Regions from separate parts of the Neobacillus sp. genome, predicted to be linked through region 2. Evidence: riboswitches for the same ligand, from Rfam matches in the RefSeq annotation. Region 2 holds a riboswitch; the other holds the start of a gene.
The links. Region 2 has a riboswitch for cobalamin ahead of RTR43_RS00250 (ribonucleoside-diphosphate reductase subunit alpha). Riboswitches for the same ligand answer to the same signal wherever they lie in the genome.
Positions count from the first base shown of each region.

Region 1 (5,736 bases), on a different contig from region 2:
TGTAACACTCGAGCCATGCAGCCATTTCGGAAAGACACCGCCCTGCTCAGATTTGGTAATAAAGACAGGTGTGCGTAAAGTATTTGTTGCAACTACTGATCCAAATCCCCAAGTTGCAGGTACAGGTATGGAACGAATGAAAAAGGCAGGAATCGAAGTGGAAGTTGGAATGCTGCAACAGCAGGCACTAGAGCTGAATAAAGCCTTTTTCTATAACATCCAAACAAACCTTCCCTTTGTCACCTTGAAATCTGCTGCCAGTTTGGATGGAAAAACGGCAACAGTAACCGGTGAAAGCATGTGGATTACAGGTGAGGAAGCGAGAAGTGATGTTCATCAATTGCGCCATCAGCATGACGGGATTTTAGTTGGTGTAAATACGGTAATACAGGATAATCCCAGCTTGACGACAAGGCTTGAGACAGGTGGTAAAAACCCAATTCGGATCATATTGGATACTCATCTGAGGACACCGCAGAACGCGAAAGTAATTAAAGATTTTTTGGCACCAACATGGCTTATCACAGGGGCTGAAGTCGACCAAAAACGAGTAGAACAGTTTACCGAAATAGGGATTGAAGTGATTAAATTGGAAAAACAGCAGATAATCATTAAAGATCTGTTAGTGACTTTAGGAAAAAGGGGAATCACTTCGCTTTTTGTCGAAGGCGGATCAGAAGTGCATGGCAGTTTTTTAAAGGAACGTGCCTTCCAACAAATCATTACCTATATTGCACCGAAATTAATAGGTGGAAAACTAGCCCCAACCCTATTCGGTGGTGAAGGAATTGAAAAAATGGCCGAGGCTGTTTTGCTGAACATTAAACAGGTGGATATGATTGGCAGCGATATAAGAATTATCGCTGAACCTAAGTAAGGAGCAGGAATTATTATGTTTACCGGAATCATTGAGGAAATTGGGGTAGTCTCGAATATCCAACGGACAGGTGAGTCGTTTGTTCTTACATTAGATGCGAAAAAAATCCTTAAAGATGTGCATCTTGGAGACAGCATTGCTGTCAACGGCGTATGCCTAACAGTTACAACTTTTTCAGGCAATCATTTCACGGTAGATGTGATGCCGGAAACAGTCAATGCGACCAGTTTAAAGATGGTTAAGCGGGGTTCCAAAGTTAATTTGGAAAGGGCAATGGCAGCTGGTGGAAGGTTTGGCGGTCATTTCGTCTCAGGACATATCGATGGAACAGGAGTTATTAAAAGTAAACAGGCCTTCGAAAATGCAGTTTATTATACAATTGAAGCCGATGAAGAATTGTTAAAGTATGTGATATTAAAAGGTTCCATTGCAGTGGATGGGACAAGCCTTACTGTCTTTGGCGTAACGGAAAATAGTTTTACGATATCACTAATTCCACATACATTGTCGGAAACGGTCTTGGGACTAAAGGGTTCCGGGGATATCGTCAATTTAGAATGTGACATGATTGGAAAATACGTTGGACATTTTTTTAACAAGATGACATTAGATAATCAGCAAAAAAGTAGGACAGCGATAACCACGAAATTTTTAGAAGAAAACGGCTTTTTATAATCGATAATTCGGAAAAACTTGGTTTAGCCAGGGTTTTGTAATATAAAGAGGAGTGATATGGCGTGTTTAATACAATTGATGAAGCCATAACTGATTTAAAAGAAGGAAAGGTTGTCATTGTTTGCGATGACGAGGATAGAGAAAATGAAGGGGACTTTATCGCCCTAGCTGAAAAAACTTCACCAGATGTGATTAATTTCATGGTCACCTATGGACGAGGACTCGTATGTGTTCCTATCGAGGAAGAATTAGCACAAAAACTTGACTTACTCCCGATGGTTTCAAACAATACGGATTCACATGGAACTGCTTTTACTGTAAGCATTGACCATAAATTTTCAACAACTGGGATTTCTGCCTTTGAACGTTCCGCCACAGTTTTAAGCATGCTGGATCCAGCGTCTAAAGCTGCTGATTTTAAAAGACCTGGTCATATTTTTCCGCTTATAGCTAAAAAAGGTGGGGTGCTGCGAAGAACAGGACATACGGAAGCAGCAGTAGACCTAGCTAAATTATGTGGCGCCAAGCCTACCGGGGTCATTTGTGAAATCATGAATGAGGACGGTACGATGGCGCGTGTTCCTCAGCTTCGTAAAATTGCTGATAATCTAAACGTGAAAATGATAACGATAAAAGACTTGATTGAATACAGAAACAAAAAGGATAACTTAATTAAACGAGAAGTAGAAATTAATTTACCTACAGAATTTGGCACCTTTAAAGCGGTCGGTTATTCGAATCTTGTTGACGGAAAAGAGCATGTCGCCTTAGTGAAGGGTGAAATTGATCCTGAAACTCCTGTCCTTGTTAGAGTTCACTCAGAATGTTTGACAGGTGATGTTTTCGGTTCGTACCGCTGTGATTGCGGACCACAGCTCCATGCTGCCTTAAGCCAAATTAATCATGCGGGGAATGGAGTCCTGTTGTATATGCGTCAGGAAGGCCGTGGTATCGGTTTGCTAAATAAACTAAGAGCCTATAAGCTTCAAGAAGAAGGCTATGATACCGTAGAAGCCAATGAAAAGCTTGGTTTTGGTGCCGATTTAAGAGAATACGGCATTGGAGCCCAAATTTTGAAGGATTTAGGCATAAAAAAAATGCTGTTATTAACGAATAACCCACGAAAAATAAAAGGTCTAAAAGGATATGATCTTGAGGTAGTGGAACGGGTGCCGCTACAAATGGAAATGAGAACGGAAAATGCCAATTATTTAAGAACAAAGCACGATAAACTTGGTCATTTGTTTCATTATTAAACAATAAGTATATGGAGGTTTCCACAATGGGAAATATTTTCGAAGGAAATTTGGTAGGATCTGGATTAAAAGTAGGTATCGTGGTTGGTCGGTTTAACGAATTCATTACAAGTAAATTATTAGGCGGTGCGCAGGATGCCCTTAAAAGACATGGAGTCAATGAATCCGACATTGATATCGCCTGGGTTCCAGGTGCATTTGAAATTCCATTGATCGCTCAAAAGTTGGCCAATAGTAAAAAATATGATGCTGTTATCACACTCGGTACAGTCATTCGAGGTTCCACTCCTCATTTTGATTATGTATGTAATGAAGCGGCAAAGGGAGTCTCCACGACTGCATTAACTAGTGGCATTCCTATTATTTTTGGAGTGTTAACAACTGATTCGATTGAACAGGCCATCGAGCGTGCCGGAACTAAGGCAGGTAATAAGGGCTGGGATGCAGCAGTTGCGGCAATCGAAATGGCTAACCTTTGCAGAAATATTGAACAATAAAACACAATACCTAGAATTCATTGTTGGTCAGAATTGAAGGTATTTCTTGGTTTCCTCACCAGGGAAAGGGTTAATCTGGAAATAATAAATAATATAAAAAGTTCCTACTTAAATAGAGTGTTAAATTAAAGCAAAAAACATATACAAACCATTCCACTTTTTTTATAATAGAATTAACAAAATAAAATTGATTAAAATTGGGTGCTGAAATCTTATTGGAAGATTTTTAGCTTAAAAGGGAAGTTTGGTTAAAAGCCAACGCGGTCCCGCCACTGTAAATGGGAGCAACCTATAAAATGTCACTGTCAATGAGATGGGAAGACATAGGAAGTGATGATCATGAGCCAGGAAACCTGCCTAATTCTTGTGCGCCAAAAAACCTACGAGGATAGGGGGGTGTTGAAGGCTAGACTCCTTTTACTTTATGTTAGTAATTGAATCTAATCGAACCAACATCTTCATGTTATATGGAGATGTTTTTTTATTGGCACAAGTAGGATTTATTTTTGTTACGGTCATTATATTTAAACAGAAAGCAGGGAGAAAAAATGAAGAAATTGTATTCTTTATTGTTAATAGTATTATTAACAGTAGGAGCTTTAGCAGGTTGTGCTGAAAAGAAGGATCAAGTTAATGAGGGTAATAAAGCAAGTGTTGAGAAAAAAACGGAAGTCACTTTTCCAGTTACCATAAAAGATGCATTAGGTAATCAGGTTGTTTTAGAAAAGAAGCCTGAAAAGATTGTCTCATTGTTGCCAAGTAATACGGAAATTGCCTATTCCTTAGGTCTAGGGAAAGAAGTTGTCGGTGTTTCTGATTATGATAATTATCCTGAAGATGTCACGAAAAAAGAGAAAATTGGCGGACAAGATATTAATTTGGAAAAAATTATCTCCTTGAAGCCCAATTTAGTATTAGCTCATGCCTCTTCCGCCCATAATTCAAAAGAAGGGCTACAGCAGTTAAAAGATGCCGGAATTCCAGTGCTTGTTGTCAATGATGCGCAAAATTTTGAACAAGTGTATGATTCCATTAGTATGGTTGGCAAAGCTACTGGAGAAACAAAAAAAGCAGACGAAATCATCAAAGGAATGAAGGACAAACTAGCTGAAATTATCGCAAAGACGAAGGGAATAAAAGAAAAGAAAAAGGTATTGGTTGAAGTATCGCCCGCTCCAGACATATATACCGCTGGAAAGAAGACTTTTATGGATGAAATGTTAAGCTCGATTCAAGCGGAAAATATCGCAAATGATCAAGAAGGCTGGATCAAAATTGATCAAGAAGCAATGATAAAACGAAATCCCGATGTTATCATTACTACATATGGGTACTATGTAAAAAATCCGGCTGAACAAGTATTAAATAGAAAAGGCTGGGAAACTGTTAATGCTGTAAAAAACAAGCAAGTAATCGATGTCGATTCTGATCGTGTAACTCGCTCAGGTCCAAGGGTCGTTGAAGGAGTAGAAGATCTTGCAAAGGCTATCTATCCTGAAATTTTTAAATAATAAGTATGTTGCTTATGGAGTAGCTGGGATTTTTCTGTTTATTTCTATTTTATTAGGGATTTCAATAGGATCTGTTCACGTTTCGATGGTAACTATTATTCAAATTATTTGTGCTAAATTATTTGGGGGTATTTCACTAGGGTCTATTGACCCGATGTATTCAAGTATTGTGTTGAATATTCGTCTACCTAGAGTAATATTAGCAGGCCTAGTTGGGGCAGCTCTTGCAATTTCAGGAGCGGCCTTTCAAGGTCTATTAAGAAACCCGTTAGCAGATCCATATACATTAGGTGTATCTTCTGGGGCGTCAGTGGGGGCGGTCCTGACCTTGTTTTTTCATCTATCCATCCCATTTATAGGTTCCTTCACATTACCATTACTTAGTATCCTATTTTCCTTTTTTACCATCTTTTTAGTACTTGCTTTTGCCCGGAAAATCGAGCGCTCAATGAGAGTGGAGACGATTATATTAACGGGTATCATCTTTAGCTCCTTTTTAGGAGCACTTATTTCTCTCATGATTGCACTAACTGGAGATGAGCTGAGGCAAATTATTGGCTGGCTCTTAGGAAGTGTATCGATGAGAGGTTGGGAATACATAAAAATCATTTTGCCATTTTTTATCATTGGTTCAGCGATACTTATCTTTAATGCAAAAGAATTAAATGCCGTGTCATTTGGGGAAGAAAGAGCACAGCATTTAGGGGTAAATGTTCAAAAAAGAAAGCTAGTCATCTTAACGGCTGGTTCCATTTTAACAGGAGCTGCGGTTGCCGTTTCCGGAACGATCGGTTTTGTTGGGCTTGTTATTCCCCACCTTTCAAGAATAATATGGGGACCCGATCATCGGCATCTTCTTCCACTATCCATTTTAACGGGAAGCGGATTCTTAATTCTAGCTGATCTCCTGTCCCGAACGA
Region 1 is NZ_DALZYO010000047.1:14,113-19,848, reverse strand. It holds gene ribD (bifunctional diaminohydroxyphosphoribosylaminopyrimidine deaminase/5-amino-6-(5-phosphoribosylamino)uracil reductase RibD) at 1-877, shown strand, start outside; gene ribE (riboflavin synthase) at 893-1,552, shown strand; gene RTR43_RS22125 (bifunctional 3,4-dihydroxy-2-butanone-4-phosphate synthase/GTP cyclohydrolase II) at 1,615-2,808, shown strand; gene ribH (6,7-dimethyl-8-ribityllumazine synthase) at 2,835-3,305, shown strand; cobalamin riboswitch at 3,488-3,680, shown strand; gene RTR43_RS22115 (ABC transporter substrate-binding protein) at 3,854-4,816, shown strand; gene RTR43_RS22110 (FecCD family ABC transporter permease) at 4,782-5,736, shown strand, end outside.
Region 1: linked by a shared signal. The riboswitch ahead of RTR43_RS22115 (ABC transporter substrate-binding protein) and the one ahead of RTR43_RS00250 (ribonucleoside-diphosphate reductase subunit alpha) in region 2 are both predicted to bind cobalamin.

Region 2 (5,736 bases):
TCTGATTCCCAATGAATTCCTTCTAGCGCTAAAAGATGATGCCATCCAAATGTACCTAATCCTACCGCTCGATACTTTTTATTCGTTTTCTCCGCTTGTCCAACACGTATCGTATTTAAATCGATCACATTATCCAACATTCTCACTTGAATTCGTATTAAGCGTTCAAGTACATTGGCTGGAACTGCTTTTGCCAAATTAATAGAGGATAAATTACAGACCACAAAGTCACCTGGTTTTCGAACAATAATTAAGTTGCCATCTTCATCTTCACTTTCATTCACGATTGTTGTAGGGGACATATTTTGAGCAATTTCGGTACATAAATTACTGCAAAAAATCGATGTACGACCTTCACCCCTTACATGTTTGTTTGGATTTAGCCGATTCACTTCATCCCGATAAAACATATAAGGAGTACCCGTTTCTAATTGGGCAATCATCAACCGAGACATTATGTCCATGGCACGATACGTTTTGCGCGGTAGCAGTGGATGATTGACAGCTTCTTGGTAGTTTTCTGTGAAATATTTTTTATCTTCTTCATCATAAAAGTCTTCAAGTCCGAGTGGATTCCCTTCCTCGTCTTTCCAACCCATTATTTGTTTCACTTCATGCGGACAAAATGTGTGCCACATGCCACTGCTTCTCCCAGATTCATCCACTTCCTGAAGTTTTTCCATAAATAAATCTGGTATGGTGACACCGGTAAAAATATCATGTGCTTTCCGCCGCTCATCGCCATTATTTGTTTTTAGATCGAGAAAGCCGTTCATGATGTCTTTATGAAAAATATCAAGATATACTGCGATCGCACCTTGTCGCTGTCCAAGTTGATCCACACTAACAGCTGTATCATTAATTAATCGTATCCACGGCACTACGCCAGAAGAATTCCCTTTAAATTTCTTAATATCTGAACCAAGTGCACGCACTTTTCCATAATAAATCCCAATTCCACCGCCATCTTTACTTAATCTAGCAATATCCCAATTATTTAAGTAAATTCCATCGAGTGAATCCTCTACTGTATCAATAAAACAAGATGAGAGTTGACCAAAGCTTTTCCCTGCATTCGTCAATGTCGGTGTTGCCACTGTCATGTACAAATGACTCAATGCCCAATAGGATTCTTTTACGAGTTCTAATCGTTTTGTACTCGTTTCATCTTTCATTAAATGCATGGCAATAATCATAAATCTTTCTTGTGGCAGCTCGTATACATTCCGTCCATGATCTCTCGCAAGATATCGATCTGCAAACAAGAATAATCCAATATAGGTAAATAAATGATCCCGATCAGAAATTATTTCAGCAGCTAATTCTTCTATTTCTTGTTTCGAATACGAGTTTACTAAATCCGTTGAATAGATTCCGGTTTTAGTTAATGTTTTAATCAATGCGTAGAAATCTCCGTATTTTTGAGACCGATCGTACCCCCTATTTTTAGCGGCAAAATCATATAACTCATTCAAATAAAGCTGAGCAGCAACAAATGTCCAGTTGGACTGATCCATTGCAATCTTATTTAATGAATATATCAGCGCCTGCCCATTTGCTTCCAATTCTGTTCCATTTAAATGTGCTACGCGATCGTTGATTTCCCTAGTATCTAAGCCATATTTCTCTCCTACCTCTTGAATGACCTGTAATACATATGAATGATTTGTTTGTGCTGGTGAATTCATGTTTGTTTCCTCCCGTTCGTAAAAAAGCTTTCATAGACAAAAAAATCCGCTCAAATCATTGAGCGGATGAAACGAAGGTCAAAAAGAATAATCGAAGATAACAAATATTAGAATTCCTCTTGAAGCCGCCGTTTCATCTTCTCAATCCCCGAAGAAGTTGAAACATATAAAAATAAGACAGGTCTCCTGACTCATGCTTCATCCTACTTTAAATCCTTCCCGTATAAGCACCTATCACTAAGCCGTCTTATACAGTGGTTTATTTATTTCGTCAGCATTTACAGTTGCGGGGGCAGCTTCGGCTTCAACCGAATTCCCTATTAAGCGAAAATCGCATCTTATTATATGGCCGATACTATATATAGTTGTAAATTCTCATTAAAATCCAATATGTAGTAATTTCTATATTTAATAGTAAATGATTTATTTTTATTTTACAAGGTTTAATTGATCCTCCATACCCTATTCTTTTTTTCACCTCCTAATACCATTTATCTTTCCAACTATAAATCGATCCCTACTTTCCAGATACACGATTACAGATTTCAATGAATTTAAAGAAGATGACCCCCGCTCAACCCCGATGTATGCAACATTTGACCAGCTTAACCACAGAGCGGACAGGATGTCCCTTGACATCAGGAGCTTGTTCTATTTATTGAGGTTGGTCCATATATATTGAATAACTGAGGAAAGTACGGTGAAAAATATGAGGCCAGCCTTAATGCTGTTAGTAGATTTTGTTGTGTTTTTAATCTTCCCTTTGGTATTTTGGGAGTTAAGTCGGAATGTTGTAAGGGACTATCCCGCCATGATTCTCTCCACACTGCCTGGGATCCTTTATAGCTTATACCGATTCAAAGATACTGGAGGGCTTAATTATACGGGAATATTTGTCATCCTAAATTTAACTGCAGGCCTATTGGTGGATTTTCTGTCTGGTTCTGCCTTACAGCTGTTATGGAATAATGTTTTTTACTCAGCCGCCTTATTATTTATATATTCTGTAAGTCTGGCGGCTAGGAAGCCGCTTTATTTATTCTTTACCTTGGATCTCATGGTGATGAGGGGATATGACAGAAATACTACAAAAGAGTTGTTATTTGAAAAGAAGACATACAAGATTTTTCAACTGATAATGTTAATATACTGTGCGAATGAACTGATATATATTGTGTGTTTATCAAGATGGATCTTGAAATACGGCGTAGAGGCATACCGCCTTGATATTATACTAGATAAGTCCCTAAATATTATGCTGTCAGGTGCCTCACTGGCAGCCTTCTTCTTTATCTATCAGGCTGCGAACGAAATAACTCCGGTTAAAAAAATTGTAATTGCAAAACCAAGGAGAAATTTCGTATCTCTATCATCTTACTGGACTTCCTTTTATTTTGAATGGGCTTACTTTTATTTTAGCAACCATAAGCGGTAGCGGGTGTATTGAATTTTAATTAAATGTTTAGTCTGTACCACTCACATGTTGGGATAATGGAGCAACCCTTGATGTTAATCATAGTCTCCTTGGCCATGAACCAAACCACTTAGATATCCCCTCAGTTAAACGGAAGTCTTAGATAAGAATTATATAGAAATTACTTTTAAATATACTTGAAACAGGAGCATAGCAATGCACCATAATAACGTTGCTTTGTTTAATTCTATGCACATTTTTGCTTAGGTACATTGCTTCAAAAAGTTAATAAAATATATATTACATTTTGTCTCCATTGGCATTTCCAGCTTTAGTCGTAGTCACCTAATAAAGGCGGTGAGAGCAGAGCTAGACTTCACATCTTTCGTCTAGTGAAATGGGTATTTCACTTTAACTGGTTAAAGTGATTCATTTTTGCGGCGCTCCGCCCCTTTTCCACAGAAAACGTAAATGGCGTTACACGCCACCATCTAGCATGGAAATACAATTCGTTCTAAAAACCAAGCTAACTTAATAAAGGCGGTGTGAGCAGAGCAGAACTTCACCTAATTCGAAGTGAAAAATGTATTTATTTCACTCCAATTGGATAAACTAATTCGCTTTTGCGGCGCTCCGCCCCTTTTCCATACAAAAAATAAAGCATAAACTTTCCAAACGGAAAATTTATGCTTTACGTCACAGAAAATAAAAAAACCACCAAACATTATGTATGGTGGAGACGGTGGGAGTCGAACCCACGTCCAAAGATATCGCCACTTAAGCATCTACGAGTGTAGTCGATATATTGGCATTTCGCTGAGTCTTCTGCCTATCGACCGGCGTCCGGTCAGCTAGCCTGGTTGTTCTCTTCCTTCATCCTCAGGCGGTGGAATCCGGCGTAGCCCACTTAGAGTGAGTCCCTTACCCTACCACATGGGCAATGGAGGGAGGAACCGCTATGCAGTATTAAGCTGCGAAAGCGAGGTTGTTGTTAGTTTTGCCAGTTATGGCTTTGACGTTTTAACGAGGCCGATCCCCTCGACTCGCAACCTAAGCTCAAACTACCCCTGTCGAATCCGTAGCGTCCCCATTATAAAATGAGCTGAAATCTAGTTAAAGATTCTGCATCAGACGTTAGGATGCTCAACATTTATTTGAGCAAAAATTTCTGCCGCTCATCAAAGCGACAAACTTATTATAACACATTTTGCAGATTTATCAATTGTAAGTATTTGTAAGCTTCGCGTTTTGCCCAAGCAACAGAAATATTACATCTTTTGACGATCGCGGAAGACTCGTTCGATTTCACGTTTGGCTTCTTTTTGCTTTAAGGCTTCACGCTTATCATAATTCTTCTTCCCTTTTGCCAAGCCAACTAACACCTTACAAAAACCATTTTTTAAATAAAGCTTCAATGGGATAAGGGCATAGCCTGCCTCTTTCGTTTCTCCAATCAGCTTATTAATTTCACGTTTATGAAGCAACAGCGTTCGTGTCCTTAATGGGTCGTGATTATAGCGGTTTCCCTGCTCATATGGGCTGACATGCATCCCAAATAAAACAACTTCTCCATTTTGAATCCGAGCGTAGGAATCCTTAAGATTCACTTTACCAGCACGAATCGACTTGATTTCCGTCCCCTGGAGAACGATGCCCGCTTCGTACGTTTCTTCAATAAAATAGTCATGGTAAGCCTTTTTGTTTTGTGCGACTACTTTTCCTTCACCTTTTGGCATTTTTTCCACCTCATCTATGGATTTTATTTTAGCAGAAATATGATAGCCATACAATCAAAAGAGGCCTTGTGTAAAGGCCCCTTACGTTTATTATTTATTTTTTCGCTTTGTACTTTTTGACTTAGGAACATTATCGTAAAATTTTCGTTTCTTTTTCTTTTTGTTCCCCTGACCGCCAGCTGATTCCGGCGTTTGGCCATTTTGATTTCGTCCTTGTTTGCGGTCACCTTGCTGCTTATTTCGGCGCGGTTTATGCGTATCACTGCCTGTTTTAAAAACCTTCGGCGTCTCAGACCGCTCGCGGCGTGTACCCTTCATACCGACAATTTCAAAATCAATCGAGCGCTCATCCTTATTAACTTTTACCACCCGAACGGTAATTTCATCTCCTATTCGGAACACATTTCCGGTCCGCTCGCCAATCATTGCGAGATGCCGCTCGTCAAAGCGGTAGTAATCATCAGTCATATAGCTGACATGGACAAGGCCTTCAATCGTATTAGGCAACTCAACGAACATTCCGAAGTTGGTCACCGAGCTGATGATCCCGTCATATTCGACGCCAATCTTATCTTCCATGTATTCCGCTTTCTTCAATTCGTCGGTTTCGCGCTCAGCATCCACAGCACGGCGCTCCATTTTCGAAGAATGCTGGGCAATCTCAGGTAAGCGGGCATTCCATTTTTCCCTTGTTGATTCATCGAGCTTTCCTTCGATTAAATACGTACGAATCAATCGATGAACGATGGTATCAGGATATCGGCGAATCGGTGAGGTGAAATGGGTATAGAACTCGGTCGATAATCCGAAGTGTCCGAGACTTTCAGGGTCATATTTTGCCTGTTGCATCGAACGCAGCATAACGGTCGAGATCACCATTTCTTCCGGCTTACCTTGA
Region 2 is NZ_DALZYO010000001.1:45,539-51,274, reverse strand. It holds gene RTR43_RS00250 (ribonucleoside-diphosphate reductase subunit alpha) at 1-1,688, opposite strand, end outside; cobalamin riboswitch at 1,848-2,044, opposite strand; gene RTR43_RS00245 (VC0807 family protein) at 2,413-3,123, shown strand; RNA gene ssrA (transfer-messenger RNA) at 3,834-4,191, opposite strand; gene smpB (SsrA-binding protein SmpB) at 4,371-4,838, opposite strand; gene rnr (ribonuclease R) at 4,929-5,736, opposite strand, start outside.